DNA from 3 places in the Pseudarthrobacter sp. PvP090 genome. Region 2 is predicted to be linked to each of the others. Evidence: riboswitches for the same ligand, from Rfam matches in the RefSeq annotation. Region 2 holds a riboswitch; each other region holds the start of a gene.
What was found. Region 2 has a riboswitch for cyclic di-AMP ahead of ABIC21_RS07075 (NlpC/P60 family protein). Riboswitches for the same ligand answer to the same signal wherever they lie in the genome.

Region 1: linked by a shared signal. The riboswitch ahead of ABIC21_RS10765 (C40 family peptidase) and the one ahead of ABIC21_RS07075 (NlpC/P60 family protein) in region 2 are both predicted to bind cyclic di-AMP.
Region 3: linked by a shared signal. The riboswitch ahead of ABIC21_RS12150 (aggregation-promoting factor C-terminal-like domain-containing protein) and the one ahead of ABIC21_RS07075 (NlpC/P60 family protein) in region 2 are both predicted to bind cyclic di-AMP.

The regions. Positions count from the first base shown of each region.
Region 1 is NZ_JBEPPO010000007.1:255,899-259,563, forward strand. Features, by position in the region: gene ABIC21_RS10755 (helix-turn-helix transcriptional regulator) at 1-59, opposite strand, end outside; gene ABIC21_RS10760 (dihydrofolate reductase family protein) at 163-888, shown strand; gene ABIC21_RS10765 (C40 family peptidase) at 945-1,550, opposite strand; cyclic di-AMP (ydaO/yuaA leader) riboswitch at 1,664-1,831, opposite strand; gene ABIC21_RS10770 (hypothetical protein) at 2,082-2,351, shown strand; gene ABIC21_RS10775 (DNA alkylation repair protein) at 2,851-3,501, opposite strand; partial or broken gene ABIC21_RS10780 (HNH endonuclease) at 3,617-3,665, shown strand, end outside.
Region 2 is NZ_JBEPPO010000005.1:58,776-63,711, forward strand. Features, by position in the region: gene ABIC21_RS07070 (M23 family metallopeptidase) at 1-508, shown strand, start outside; cyclic di-AMP (ydaO/yuaA leader) riboswitch at 657-815, shown strand; gene ABIC21_RS07075 (NlpC/P60 family protein) at 1,125-1,859, shown strand; gene ABIC21_RS07080 (HNH endonuclease) at 2,080-2,580, shown strand; gene mobA (molybdenum cofactor guanylyltransferase) at 2,641-3,366, shown strand; gene ABIC21_RS07090 (DUF6457 domain-containing protein) at 3,350-3,637, shown strand; gene ABIC21_RS07095 (molybdopterin molybdotransferase MoeA) at 3,634-4,936, shown strand, end outside.
Region 3 is NZ_JBEPPO010000009.1:87,895-92,830, forward strand. Features, by position in the region: gene ABIC21_RS12140 (response regulator transcription factor) at 158-898, shown strand; gene ABIC21_RS12145 (sensor histidine kinase) at 902-2,497, shown strand; cyclic di-AMP (ydaO/yuaA leader) riboswitch at 2,651-2,811, shown strand; gene ABIC21_RS12150 (aggregation-promoting factor C-terminal-like domain-containing protein) at 2,810-3,541, shown strand; gene ABIC21_RS12155 (VOC family protein) at 3,558-3,935, opposite strand; gene upp (uracil phosphoribosyltransferase) at 4,043-4,678, opposite strand; gene ABIC21_RS12165 (phosphatase PAP2 family protein) at 4,691-4,936, opposite strand, start outside.

The sequences.
Region 1 (3,665 bases), on a different contig from region 2:
ATTCCGGCGTCCTTGCGGGCGCTCCGGATGCTGGTTCCAATCGACAGCACATCACCCATGGCGCTCCTCGGTTCGGCAGGATGTTGCCGGTTGCGGCCCTTCAGTCCTCCCATCGTGGCGTGGAACCGCGATTTCGGCAAGATACTGCCGATACTGTTTCCCATGACCCTTTCGCTGGCGGAGGACCTACAGAACGGCAATATGCTGCCGCTCGGCGTCGGGCCATACTTCCCCTGCCGCGACGGCAGGGCGCGGCGTACGCTGGGACTCCTGTCGGCATTTGAAGGGAAGGAACCCGTCATGCGCAAGGTCATCTTTATGATGCAGGTATCCCTGGACGGATTCTTTGAGGGGCCGGACCAGGATCTGAGCTGGCACCGGGTCGACGACGAACTGCACCGCCACTTCAACGACGAGCTCCGGACCATGGGCGCTTTCCTGGACGGCCGCGTCACGTATGAGCTGATGGCCGACTTCTGGCCGACGGCGGACCAGGATCCGTCGAGCCCTGCCGCGATGAGCGAGTTCGCGGGGATCTGGCGTGGCATGCCAAAAATTGTCTATTCCAGGACCCTGTCGTCGGCCGGCTGGAATACCGAAGTGGTGCACGACGTGGTCGCAGAGGACGTGGCCAGGCTAAAGGAACAGCCCGGCGGTGATCTGGCGCTGGGCGGCGCCGACCTGGCGGCGTCTTTCAGGCGGCTCGGGCTGATCGACGAGTACCGGCTCTATGTGCACCCGGTCCTGATCGGACGGGGCAAGCTCCTTTTCCGTGAGACGGATGCGACGACGCCGCTCCGGCTGCTGGAGAGCCGCACCTTCAGCAACGGCGTGGTGCTGCTTCGGTACTCGGTGGAGCCGGACACCGGACACGCAGAAGGCCGGTGATCCGCTGCCCCCAAGGCAACCGATCGACCGGCCTTCAACGTGCTGTGGCGGTACTGCTAGCCGGCCCGGACGAACGTCACGGGACCGGTTGCGGTCAGCCAGGACAGCGGATGGGTCATGGTGGCGTTGACGCCGTTCATGCCGCCGCTGACTGCCTGGCCGTTGCCGGCGTAGATGGCGACGTGGCCGGACTGGACGATGATGTCCCCGGGCTGGGGAGCGGCAACGACCTTGCCATACTTCATGAAGGCCATCGGACCGATGTTGCCCACCGGGATGCCGGAGGCGTTCAGGGCCTTCTCCACCATGGCGGTGCAGTCCTGGGTGATGCCGATCTGGCCGTACGCGACGGCCAGCAGGGTGGCATTGACCCCACCGGCTGCCGGAGCAGCGGCGGGGGCGGGTGCTGCCTGGACCTTCACTGTCGCCTTGGCGGCGGCAGCGGGGGCCGGGGCCACCGGAGCGGCTACGGGCTTGGGCACCTCGACCACGGGCGCCGGGGCAGTCTCAACGGCCGGGCGCTCGAAAGTGATCTGGACGGCGGAGTCCGCCAGGACCGGGGCGGACACCTGGCCCGTGACGTCAACGGACGACGCCGGGGCGGAGTCACGCTCGGTCGGTGCATCGGCTGCATTGGCGGCCATGGCGCCGCTGAGCACCATTCCGGAAGCGGCAACGAGGACGGCAGCCTGGCGGCCGATGGTGCCGACGGTGCGGCGGTTGGTGCGAATGGCGGCGTGTTTGGGCGCACGGGTATTGCTGGAAATCATTAAAAGGAGCCTCTCCCAATGCCTGCGAGGTGAGCTGTCGGATTCGGATGGGAGGCACCCGGCCGCACGCTGGCCCGATCATGGCGGGCCGTGCGGCTTCACCCCAAGACCCCTGGAGAACAGCGGGTCAAATGTGGTTTCCCCGTCTCTGCCGGACGTTGCTGCGAGTTATCCCCAGGCCGCGGCAGAGTTAGGCAATCGGCTGGGGAGAGCCCGTCTCGGAAACAACAGGCACCTAACAACGGTAACGGAATGATCACGGAGTGTCACATCGAGGTCACGGCGGACGTTGGTTGCCGACGTCCGAAAGGCCCGCCACCCGCAGTCCCGGCGCTGGCCGGACGCGGGGCCAGAACGCTGGCGGGACGCAGACCCAGGCATAGGATGATGCCATCACCGTTCCCCCGAAGCGGAGGCCCAAAAATGAACAGTCCCGACGTCCCCAGGCACTGTGTCGCCATCTGCCAGCTAAGCAGTCAGCCGCCGGAGGACTTCAATGTCAACACCGAACTGCTGGTGCTGGAAAACGGGGAAGTCCATGTCCTCACCTGGGACGCTGAGCCCCGCGACGGGGGCTTCGACGTGCATGTCCTGAACGACCGCGTGGACGCCCTCGGTTTCATGGTTATCACCGACTGGGAGTTCTTCGACGAAAGAGCCTATGCCGTGGTGGAACGCCGGCCTGGAAACTAAGCCCGATCCCAATCCGACAGCGGTCCCGGGTGACCGTCCGCTGCCGAATCACCGACGGAACTTTGACTCATTGCAAACGTCGTTTCGATGACGCCACGGAGAAATGAAGCGTACAGCATATAGGGGACGGCCACGGCATAAGCGGCGAACGGCAACATTGCCACGCAGCTCGACGTCTAAGCAGGAACTTAGGTGGATTAATCCGGCCACGAGACAAGCTTTTCCGTGACATTTACTGCGCCTCCGGCGGAACCCAAAAGGCGTGCATACCCGGGTACGGACCGCGGACGTCATCCCCGGAACTAGTGGTGTTGTGCACCTTTAAACCCGTTACGTCGCGAACCACTTTTCCTGAGAAGGAAGAATAGCCGCTGACGGGAATGGAGCCCGAAAATAGGCCGTGAAAAGAATTCGATGCCTAAATTGTCATGGAAAAGCCTCGGCGAACGCCGCACAGTTGCAACCGAATGAACAGACAATGCCCCGTGTTGTCGGCTGTTCAGAATTCCAGCTCGGGCCGATGCTTGGCGGTCTCGGCGAGCACGACGGAGACCGCAGCGGCGGCGAGGGCGTCGCCGTCGCCCTCATGGCTCAGCCGGGGCGGCGATTCCAGCACCAGGCGGGAGTGGCGCACGAACCGGGGCCAGTCGCCCGCGCCGGCACGCAGCGCGCGGAGCGGGGACAGCAGGGCAGCGCGGCGCAGCCAGCCGTCGGGATCCCGCACCCACCGGTCCAGGACACTGTCCGCGCGCACCCTGCCGACCACGTCGAGCCCCTCGATCAGCGGGCCAACGACGTCGATGGCGAGCGGATCGACGAGGGCGCCCAGCCGTGCGCTCCGCACGAAGCCCTCGATCCGGGTCAGGTCTGTGTTCGTCAGCAGGCGGACGCAGGATTGCAGGAGCACGACGCCGGCGAGGCGCCGCTCGAAGACGGGCACCTCCCACAACTCGGAGCTGAGGGCGGTGATGTCATCGTGCGTCATTCCCGGGTGGCGGCGGAGGGCATCGCGGACCGTTCCCCGCACGGCCCCGACCGAGGCCCCGTAGTAGCGGTGGCCGCCGCCGTGACGTGCCTCGGCTTCCTCGGCGCGCCTCCACGAGGACTCACGCTGAAGCGCAAGATCCATGAAATCGCCGGCATCGCTCATGGGTCCTATTCTCCCGCATGCCGCGGCGCCGGAATTTGTCGCAGGTGCCCGATAGCGTGATTCCATGGACGGCGATCAGGGGCCCGACGAGGCTCAGCCAGAACAGGTGACGGTCATGGACGTGGCCCGGGCACTCGCCGCTGTCCGGCCCGCCCGGGACAGTG
Region 2 (4,936 bases):
CGAGGCCAAAATCGACTTTAACCGCACCGCCGTCACCACCCAGGGTGACCCGGACGGGAAGCTCAAGCAGCTGCTGAGCGCTCAGTCCGTCGGGTCCATCACCCGGGCAGCCTCCTCGGGCAGCCTCGCGGCGCCCCTGGACCAGCTGAAGACCGCGTCGCCCTTCGGATACCGCGTCAGCCCCATCACCGGCGGTTCCGGGGAGTTCCACCGCGGCCAGGATTATGCTGCCCAGTGCGGCACCGGCGTCCTTGCCGCCGCAAGCGGCACCGTGACCTTCACCGGGTGGCACCCCTACGGTGGAGGAAACCGGGTAGTGATCGACCACGGCAACGGCCTGGAGACCACGTACAACCACCTGTCCTCCGCCAGCGTCAAGGTGGGTCAGCAGGTCTCCCGCGGCGCTGTCGTAGCGATGAGCGGCACCACCGGAGCCTCCACGGGCTGCCACCTGCACTTCGAGGTCATGGTCAACGGCGAAGTCGTCGACCCGACCGGCTGGCTGTAAAAAAGCTGATGGGACGCTCTCGAATTCCTGTGACACGCCGTGATCTGAATGTGACATTGGGCCCCGACTGCTGTACCGTTTGACCTACGCCAACTTCTCCGAAGTTGGCGCTCTTGAGTGGATTGCCTAGCTCTGCCACCGCTCAAGGTCCGTTCGCATGACATCGTCTGGCAGGGGCGGGGGAACCAATTTTGGTCTTCGCAAGAAGACCTTGGGGTTAAGTCGCAAAGCTTCCCAGGAAGCGGCGCGGCCGGGTGACTCCCATCCGAATCCGACAGCTCACCTCGCAGGCATTGGGAGAGGCTACTTTCGTGTCTTCACGCCACAATGCTGCGCGTCACCGCGCTTGCGCGGCTCTAGCGAGCCCGCTGAAATCCAAAGTCCGCGTTGCCCTTTCCGGCGCCCGGAATGGATCTCACCCCGCCGTCTCAATCTCTGCTGAGTCCGGCCCGCAGGCCATGCACCTGCAAGCAGTTCCCGCTTTTGGCGCGTCTTCGCAGTACACCCTTCGCTAAGTAACCCATTTCGGGGCGATCCGGCGTACCCCCAAGATGCCGGAGCGTCCTCAGCCCGCGCCTGAAAAGCGCGGACCCAGGATCACGAAAGAGAGAACTTAATGACTACTCGTGCAAACGCACGGCACCGCGCCGAGGTCACCAAGACCAACTCGCTCGCCGTCATTGCCAAGGCCGTCGGCGACAACGCCGGTGGCATGGGTCGCCAGGCCGCAGTCATCGCTGCTGCCTCCGGCCTCGTCCTGACCAGCGGTATCGCAGCCAACGCTGCCGAGGCCAACGTTCAGCGCGAGTCCACCTCCGCTTCCACCCTCGAAGTCCAGTCGGCCGCCCCCGCGACCATCTCGGCTGAGTCCACCATCGCGATCTCTTACGAGAAGCCGGCCGTCACCACCTCCCCGGCCCCCGTCGTCGAAGCCCCGAAGCCCGTCTTGCAGGTACAGCAGACCGCCACGGCAGCAGGCACCCGCGTCGGCGCCAGCACCAAGGCTCCGGCCGTCGCCAGCGGCATGGGCGCCTCGATCGCCGCTGCCGCCTACGCCCAGATCGGCGTGGGCCAGGACTGCACCGCACTCGCCACGAATGCGCTGGCTGCTGCGGGCATCAACTACCACGGCTGGCCGGCAGGTTACTTGTCCCTCGGCCGTACCGTGAGCGCCGCCGCGGCACAGCCGGGCGACCTCGCCTACTACCGGAACGGCGGATCGGGCATGGCCCACATCGCTGTTTACGTCGGTAACGGCATGGCCGTCCACGGCGGCTGGAACGGCGGAACCACCTCCCTGCAGAGCGTCAACGTAGGCTCCGGCCCGGTCTTCATCCGCGTCGGCGGCTAAGACAACAACTGTTCGCAACGCAAAGGACCCCTGCCATTCGGCAGGGGTCCTTTGCGTTGCCGGAACATGAACTTCAGCGGACACGGGCCGGGCGGGCAAAAAAGATTCGGTGAATTGGCATCTCCATGTTTACTCTTGTTTTGTCGATCCATAGCCCGACCATGCAGAGGGCAGCCGGCCCTCGTGCCCCTGGCGGGTGCGGCCGTGAAGAGGTATGCGGATGCGCACTCTCGTTCTGAATGCTGGATATGAACCGCTGGCGGTTGTGACCTTCCGCCGGGCGCTTGTCCTTGTGCTGACTGGGAAGGCCAGCGTCGTGGCGGAAGGCGACGATCCTGTGGTTGGTCCTCAGGACGTACTGGGCCGGCCATCGGTGATTCTTTTGAATCGCTACATCAGGCCCCGGTACAACACCGTCACGGCCGTGAGCCGCCGCGGTGTGCTCCGCCGGGACGGACACCGTTGCGCCTACTGCGGCAAAGCCGCCCACACGATCGATCATGTCCAGCCCAAATCCAGGGGCGGAGCGGATTCCTGGGAGAACCTCGTCGCTGCCTGCCTGCGGTGCAACAACGCCAAAGGCGATCACACGCCGGGTGAAATGGGATGGAAGCTTGGCTTCAGCCCCGCGCCGCCGAAGGGCACGACCTGGCAAATCAAAGAGCTCGAGAAGCCGACGCCGGCCTGGGACCCGTTTCTCCTGCCGGAATCGGCTGCCTGACTGCGCGCTTCGGTGCGCTTCGGCTGCGTCGCCAGGGCCGGACCGCGCTAGGCTGGGCCGGTGGACTTCGATGCAGTCATTCTTTCCGGGGGCCGGGCGTCCCGGCTGGGCGGCGTGCCCAAGTCCGGGCTGCTGCACGACGGCGCCCCCCTCCTGGAGCATGCCCTGCACGCCGCGCGCGGCGCTGCCGCCGTCGCCGTCGTCGGGCCTGACCCCGGGACCCTGCCCGAGGGTGTGCTGCGCTGCCGCGAGGAGCCGGCCTTTGCCGGCCCCGCCGCCGCCGTCGCCGCCGGGCTCTCCGCCCTGGAAGGGTACAGCGGCCGCGACCCCCGGCATCCCGGGGCGGCGTCCCTGACTCTGGTCCTCGCCGTTGACATGCCCCGGGCCGGCGCAGCCGTCGAAGCACTGCTGGAGGCCGCGTCGGCGGCGCCTCCGGGCGACGGGCTGATGGCTGTGTCTTCCGACGGGCGCCGGCAACCTCTCGTCGGCCTTTATAGCACAGCTGCGCTACAACGCTGTGTGGCGGACGCCCGACAAGGCGGCGGGCTCGAAAATGCCTCGGTATTCGCCCTTCTTGCTAGGCTGGAGTTGCGGGAAGTCAGCGTCCCCAAGGGGTCTACGGATGACGTGGATACTTGGGACGATGCCTCCGCCTTGGGGGTGACCGGCCCGCCTGAAGGCCGCGGCTTCGACGGCCGTCACCGCGATAGCCACGGACCAGGCGGAAGGCCCGGGGTTCCCGCGCTGAACTCGACTTTGGAGGCAAACGGTGAAAAGCCAGGATGAAACACTCGAAGACTGGTGCCGCGCCCTGCTTCAGGCCCTGGAACTGGAAGACGTCGAGGTTGACGTGAATGCGGTCCTGGCCCTCGCCGGGGTGGCGGCGCACTCCGTGGTGCGCCCCGCCGCGCCGTTGACGACCTTTATTGCCGGGTTTGCGGCAGGACTGGCCGCGGGTACCGGCCAGGCCACGGATGCCGTCTCGATGGAAGCGGCGATGGGCGTCGCCCGGAAACTGGCCAAGGACTACGCGGCCAACGAAGTCTCCGGAGCATGACACCTGCACCCCCTCACGGCAGTACAGCTGCCCCGGGGGACGAGCCTGCGCCCCATCGGCACCTCGCGCACACCTGGCAGGAAGCCCGGCAGCTCGCCTTCGACTGCGCGACCCCCATCCCCGCGGCACCCGTGGTTCTTCGCGACGCGCTGGGGCGGACACTCGCCGCCGATGTGGAGGCGCTCGTCGATATGCCGCACTACGCCTCGTCCGCCATGGACGGCTGGGCCGTCAACGGCACCGGACCGTGGATCCTCGCGGAACCCGGCCAGCGGCTGGCACCGCACCAGGCCAGCCCGATCGTCACGGGCGGGCTGATTCCTCCCGGAGCGAGGGCCGTGCTGCGGAGCGAAAGCGGCACTATTGCCGCCGATGAGGACGGGCTGCCGGTCCTCCAGCTTGGCGGCGGCGCGAAGCCCGGCGAGCCCCGAAACGGCGAGCACATCCGGAAAGCCGCGGAGGAAGCCGCCGCCGGCGAAGTGCTGATCAAGGGCGGCACCGTGCTCAACCCCGCCCACCTGGCTCTCGCGGCCCTCGCCGGCCACGACACCCTTCCGGTCCTGGGCAAAGCCGTGGTCCGGCTGGTGTTCACCGGCTCGGAAGTGGTCACCGCCGGGATCCCCCGGCCGGGGGAAGTGCGCGACACTTTCGGTCCCCAGCTCGCCGGCGTCGTGGAAATGCTCGGCGGGATCTGTGCCGGCGAAACGAAAGTCGGCGACAGCTACGCCGAATGGCTCACCGCGCTGGAGGACACCGACCCGGAAGGGGAACCCGGGGCAGCCGAGGCGCCGCAGCCCCCCGCGCGGTCCCGCGCTGAACCGTTGCCCGCCGACGTCGTCATCACCACTGGCGGCACCGGTCGGTCCGGGACGGACCACCTGCGCCGTTCCGTGGCCGAACTCGGCGGACGGTTGCTGATCGACGGCATCGCCATGCGTCCCGGCCATCCGGCCGTGCTGGCCGAACTGCCGGACGGCAGGTTCATCATCGGGCTGCCGGGCAACCCGCTCGCGGCCATGATGGCACTGTCAACCATTGGCGCCCCGCTCCTGGCGGCGCTGGGGCACCGATCCCTGCCGCCCGTCACCGAGGTGCCCTGCGGCTCCATGATTGACGCTGACCCCGGCCGCACCCGGCTGATGCCCTTCCGGCTCCTCTACGGGATGGCGTCTCCGGCGCAGCACACCGGCCCGGGCATGATGCGCGGCCTGGCCGCGGCCGACGGCGTACTGGTGGTCCCGCCGCATGGAGTGCAGCTGGGGGAGACCGTCCCGGCGTTCGCCCTTCCCTGGGGCACCC
Region 3 (4,936 bases), on a different contig from region 2:
TGGAAGTCCAGAGTTCCACAGAGTGGTCACCGCAGGACAACAAAAAATCCGGGCCTGCGGGCAGTTCCGTGGATGTCCAGCTCGCTAGGCTGGGATTCACAGGCGCCGCACAGGATCCCCAAAGCCGCACTTAACCGGCAGATCGGAGAGTTGTCCCATGGCCACTTCGCACTCCATGACCAACAATCTCCCCCAGCTCACCCATCCGGATGGCTCCCCCATCCGCGCCCTGGTCGTGGACGACGAACCCAGTCTCTCCGAGCTCATGAGCATGGGGCTGCGCATGGCGGGATGGTCTGTTGCCGTCGCCGCCGACGGCCCCGAAGCGGTGAAGCTTGCCAAGGACTTCCGCCCCGACGTGCTGGTGCTCGACGTGATGCTTCCCGGCTTCGACGGCGTTGAGCTGCTGGGCAGGATCCGCGCCTTCGCGCCGGAGGTGCCTGCCCTGTTCCTGACAGCAAAGGACGCCGTCCAGGACCGCATTACCGGGCTGGCAGCGGGCGGGGATGACTACGTGACGAAGCCGTTCAGCATGGAGGAAGTGCTGCTGCGTCTGCACCGGCTGGTCCAGCGATCCGGAGTGGCTGCGATGGACACCGCCGAACTCGTCGTCGGGGACCTCGTCCTGAACATCGACACGAGGGAGGTCCGGCGCGCGGGCGAGGAACTGCACCTCACAGCCACCCAGTTCGAGCTGCTGCGCTACCTCATGGAGAACCCGAAACGCGTCGTCAGCAAGGCCCAGATCCTTGACCGGGTCTGGGATTACGACTTCGGCGGTCAGGCCAACATCGTGGAGCTGTACATTTCGTATCTCCGCAAGAAGGTCGACGCCAGCCACCCGCCCATGATCCACACGGTGCGCGGCGCCGGCTACGTCCTGAAACCGGCGGACTGATCCGTGCCTGAACGCTCCGCCGGGATCCGCCCCGCCGGGCTCAACTGGCGCAACCCGTCCACCTGGCACCTGCGCACCCGCCTTGTCCTCGTCGCCATGGCCTTGCTCGTCGCGATCTGTGGGGCCGTCGGTATCGTCAGCTATGCCTCGATGGACTTCTTCCTGACCAGGCAGCTCGACACCCAGCTGACGCAGGCCGCTGCCCGTGCCCGCGAGTTTGGCCGCTCCGGCCGCTCCGATCCCCTGGAGGCCCGGGGACAGGCCATCGGCACCCTGAACGCGAGAATCACTGACGATTCGGTCCGCAGCGCCGGTTTTCTCTCCGAGGATGCCACCAGGGAATCCCTCACCGATGAAGACGACGAAGTCCTCCTGGCGCTCACGCCGTGGAGCGAACCGGTGGACCGGACGTTGTCCGCCGGAGCCTACCGGCTGGTTGCCGCCGAGACCCCGGACGGCGACGTGATCGTGACCGGCCTACCGCTGGCAGAGAAGCAGAACACGCTGGCCACCATGGTCTGGACCATGGTGCTTGTGTCCACGGGCGGACTCCTGGTCATCGGACTGGCCGGGACGGCGCTGATCCGCCGGACCATGAAGCCGCTCGACCAGCTCTCCGAGGTGGCGACGCAGGTCTCCCGGCTGCCGCTCGACGCCGGGGAAGTGGGACTTGCCGTGCGGGTACCGGCGTCCGCAGCGCATCCGGGAACCGAAGTGGGCAGTGTTGGCCATGCACTGAACATGATGCTCGACAACGTCTCCAATGCACTGGAAGCCCGGCAGAAGAGCGAGATGAAGGTCCGCCAGTTCGTCGCGGATGCCTCGCATGAGCTGCGCACCCCCCTGACCGCCATCCGCGGCTACACCGAACTGATGCGGATGACCGAACACTTCACCCCTGACGGCCAGAAGTCCCTGGCCCGGGTGCAGAGCCAGTCCGAACGCATGACCACCCTCGTCGAGGACTTGCTCCTGCTCGCGCGGCTGGATGAGGGCCAGCCGCTCAAGCTCAGCGACGTGGACCTCACCCAGCTGGCCATCGAGACGGTCAGCGACGAGAAGGTCATGGCACCGGACCGGGTCTGGCACCTGGAACTCCCGGAAGAGCCTGTGGTGGTCCGCGGGGATGCGACCCAACTGCATCAGGTGCTGGCCAACCTGCTCTCCAACGCCCGCAAGCACACTGGCCCCGGCACGACGGTGGTGACCGGCGTGAAGCGGTTCCCGGACGGACATGTTGTGATGACCGTGACTGACAGCGGCCCCGGGATTGACCCCGAGTTCGTGGACCGCATCTTTGCCCGCTTCACGCGGGCGGACGCTTCCCGCAAGAATCCGGTATCCCCCACGACGCCGGCAACAGGCAGTGGGGCCCTTCCGCGGCGTCCGCTGCACCCCCCGCGGTCGTCGGGGGCAGCCTCCGGGGTCGCCACAACCACTGTCCCGGCCCCGAGCACGTCCGCCGAGGGAACGAGCGGGCTGGGGTTGTCGATTGTGCAGTCGATTGTCGAGGCCCACGGCGGGACCGTCGGCGTGACCTCGGTGCCCGGCCGGACCGAATTCACCGTTCGGCTGCCGGCGGCTCCGCCGCCTGCCTGAGGACAAGTCGCCGCCGGTCAGGGCGCAAGCCGCCCCGCCGTCGTCGTGATTCCTGTTACCGAAATGTGACTTAGCCTTAGAACTCCTGTACGGTTTTTAGGGTGCGGCCATCACTAGGGCTGCATATCCGGATGTACGCCGAGCTCTGCCGCCTCCCGGATTCCGCTGGACCAGGCAGAGGCGGGGGACCCAGAGTTCCCGGGCATTTCTGCACATTGCGCCCCTGGGGTGAAGCCGACACGTGAGATTCCGTGCGGCCGGGTGACCTCACCCGAACCCGACAGCTAACTCCGCAGGCGTTGAGAGGCAGTCATGACTGAATTCAAGGCACAATCGCGCCCTGACGGCGCCGCAAGCTCAACCCGCCCCCAGCTATCGCGCCACCGCGCCGAGCCGGCAAAGCCCGCTTCAGCCGCGGCCCGGTTTGCCAAGAACGCAGGCTCGACGGGCCGCCGCGTGGCCGTTGTTGCTGCTGCCTGCGCGGTACTGGTGGGGGTAGGCGCCGCCGGACATGCGTCCGAGACAGCCGCCCGCAAGGCCGACGCGGGCAGCTCCACGCAGGCAGCCACGGCGGCTCCCCTGACGCAGCTTGACTTTGAACGTGTCCGGACGGCGAACCAGGCCGCCAACCCCACTGGCGACGCCCCGGCCCCGCCGGCCAAGGTGGCACCCGCCGAAGCACCTGCCGCTGCCCCGGCGCCCGCTCCCGCGCCGGCACCTGCCCCCGTTGCCATTGACGACCCCGCCGGCGCGCAGGCCTATGCGGCCAGCCAGCTGGGGTCCTATGGCTGGGCCCCGAGCCAGATGCCGTGCCTGACGAAGCTCTGGACCAAGGAGTCGGACTGGAAGACGACCGCCACCAACCCGAGCAGCGGCGCCTATGGCGTGGTCCAGTCGCTTCCGGCCGAGAAGATGGCCAGCGCGGGCGCGGACTACCGGACCAACTACCGAACCCAGATCAATTGGGGACTGGAGTACGTCAAGGATCGCTATGGCTCACCGTGTGGCGCACTGAACTTCCATTACGCCAACAACTGGTACTAAACCCCAGGCGCGGCGCTTAGCCGGCGGGGCGGTTGGGGAGGTACTGGACGGCCCATTTGTTGCCGTCGGGATCGGCGAAGTGGACAAAATGCCCCCAGTCCTGGACATCGACGTCGCTGACGTCCACACCGCCGTCCTTGAGCTGCCGGTGGGCGGCCTGGATGTCGCTGACCACGAGCTGCAGGCTGGGGGCGGTGCCCGGCGGGGCGTCCGTGAGGCCCTCGCCGATGGCGATCGAGCAGCCTGAGCCCGGCGGGGTCAGCTGCACGAATCGGATGCCCTCCATGGGCCGCTCGTCGAAGTCGGCATTGAAGCCCACCTTGTTGACGTAAAAATCCTTGGCGCGGTCCACGTCGGACACGGGAACAAAGACAAGTTCAAGTTTCCAGTCCATGGGGCTCAGGCTAGTACCGGGCGGTTTAATCCGGTAGGCCGGGCTCCTTTGCTGGGCCCCCGCGAGGGAGCTGGCCGCCGACGGCAGGGTCAGCGCCGGGCGCTGGCCTAGCCGGCCACGCCGTAAAGGCGGTCGCCCGCGTCGCCCAGCCCGGGCACGATGTAGGACTTCTCGTTGAGCTTCTCATCGATCGAGGCGAGCACAATCGTCACATTGGCGTCGGCGAGCTCTTCTTCCAGCTTGGCGAGGCCTTCCGGCGCGGCCAGCAGGCAGATGCAGGTGACATCCGAGGCGCCGCGCTTGAACAGGAACTTGATGGCCTCGCGCAGCGTGCCGCCGGTGGCGAGCATGGGATCCAGAACGAAGATCTGACGGTCGGTGAGGTCCTCGGGCAGCCGCTCCGCATAGGTGATGATGTCCAGGGTCTCTTCGTCGCGGGCCATGCCCAGGAATCCGACCTCGGCCGTAGGGACCAGCTTGGTCATGCCCTCGAGCATGCCCAGTCCGGCGCGGAGGATCGGGACCACCAGCGGCGTGGGCTTGGTGAAGGCGGTGCCGATGGTGGTGCTGACCGGCGTTTCGATGGTCACCGGTTCGGTGCGGACTTCGCGGGTGGCCTCGTACGCCAGGAGCGTGACGAGTTCCTCCGTGAGCTGGCGGAAGACCGGAGACGGGGTGTTCTTGTCCCGCAGAACGGTGAGCTTATGGGCGACCAGCGGGTGGTCCACAACGAAAGTGCGCATGGGTCAAAACTATCACCCGGCGGCTGGGGGCTTTCCCGTGGGACCGCGGACGCCGACGTCGTCCTTGGTAGTCTCGCCGCTCCCTGCACCGCGTCCGCCGGGGCTCCCGGCGGCGCTGCCCGGCCGGTCGACGCGGCCGTCGCTGAGGTGCGCGGGGTGATCGAAGGTGGGCGCGGGCCCGGCATGTTCCCGATGCCGGATCACGTGGAAGAGCCGGTGGGCCAGGATCACGATGCCCAGCCAGGCCAGGCCCAGCAG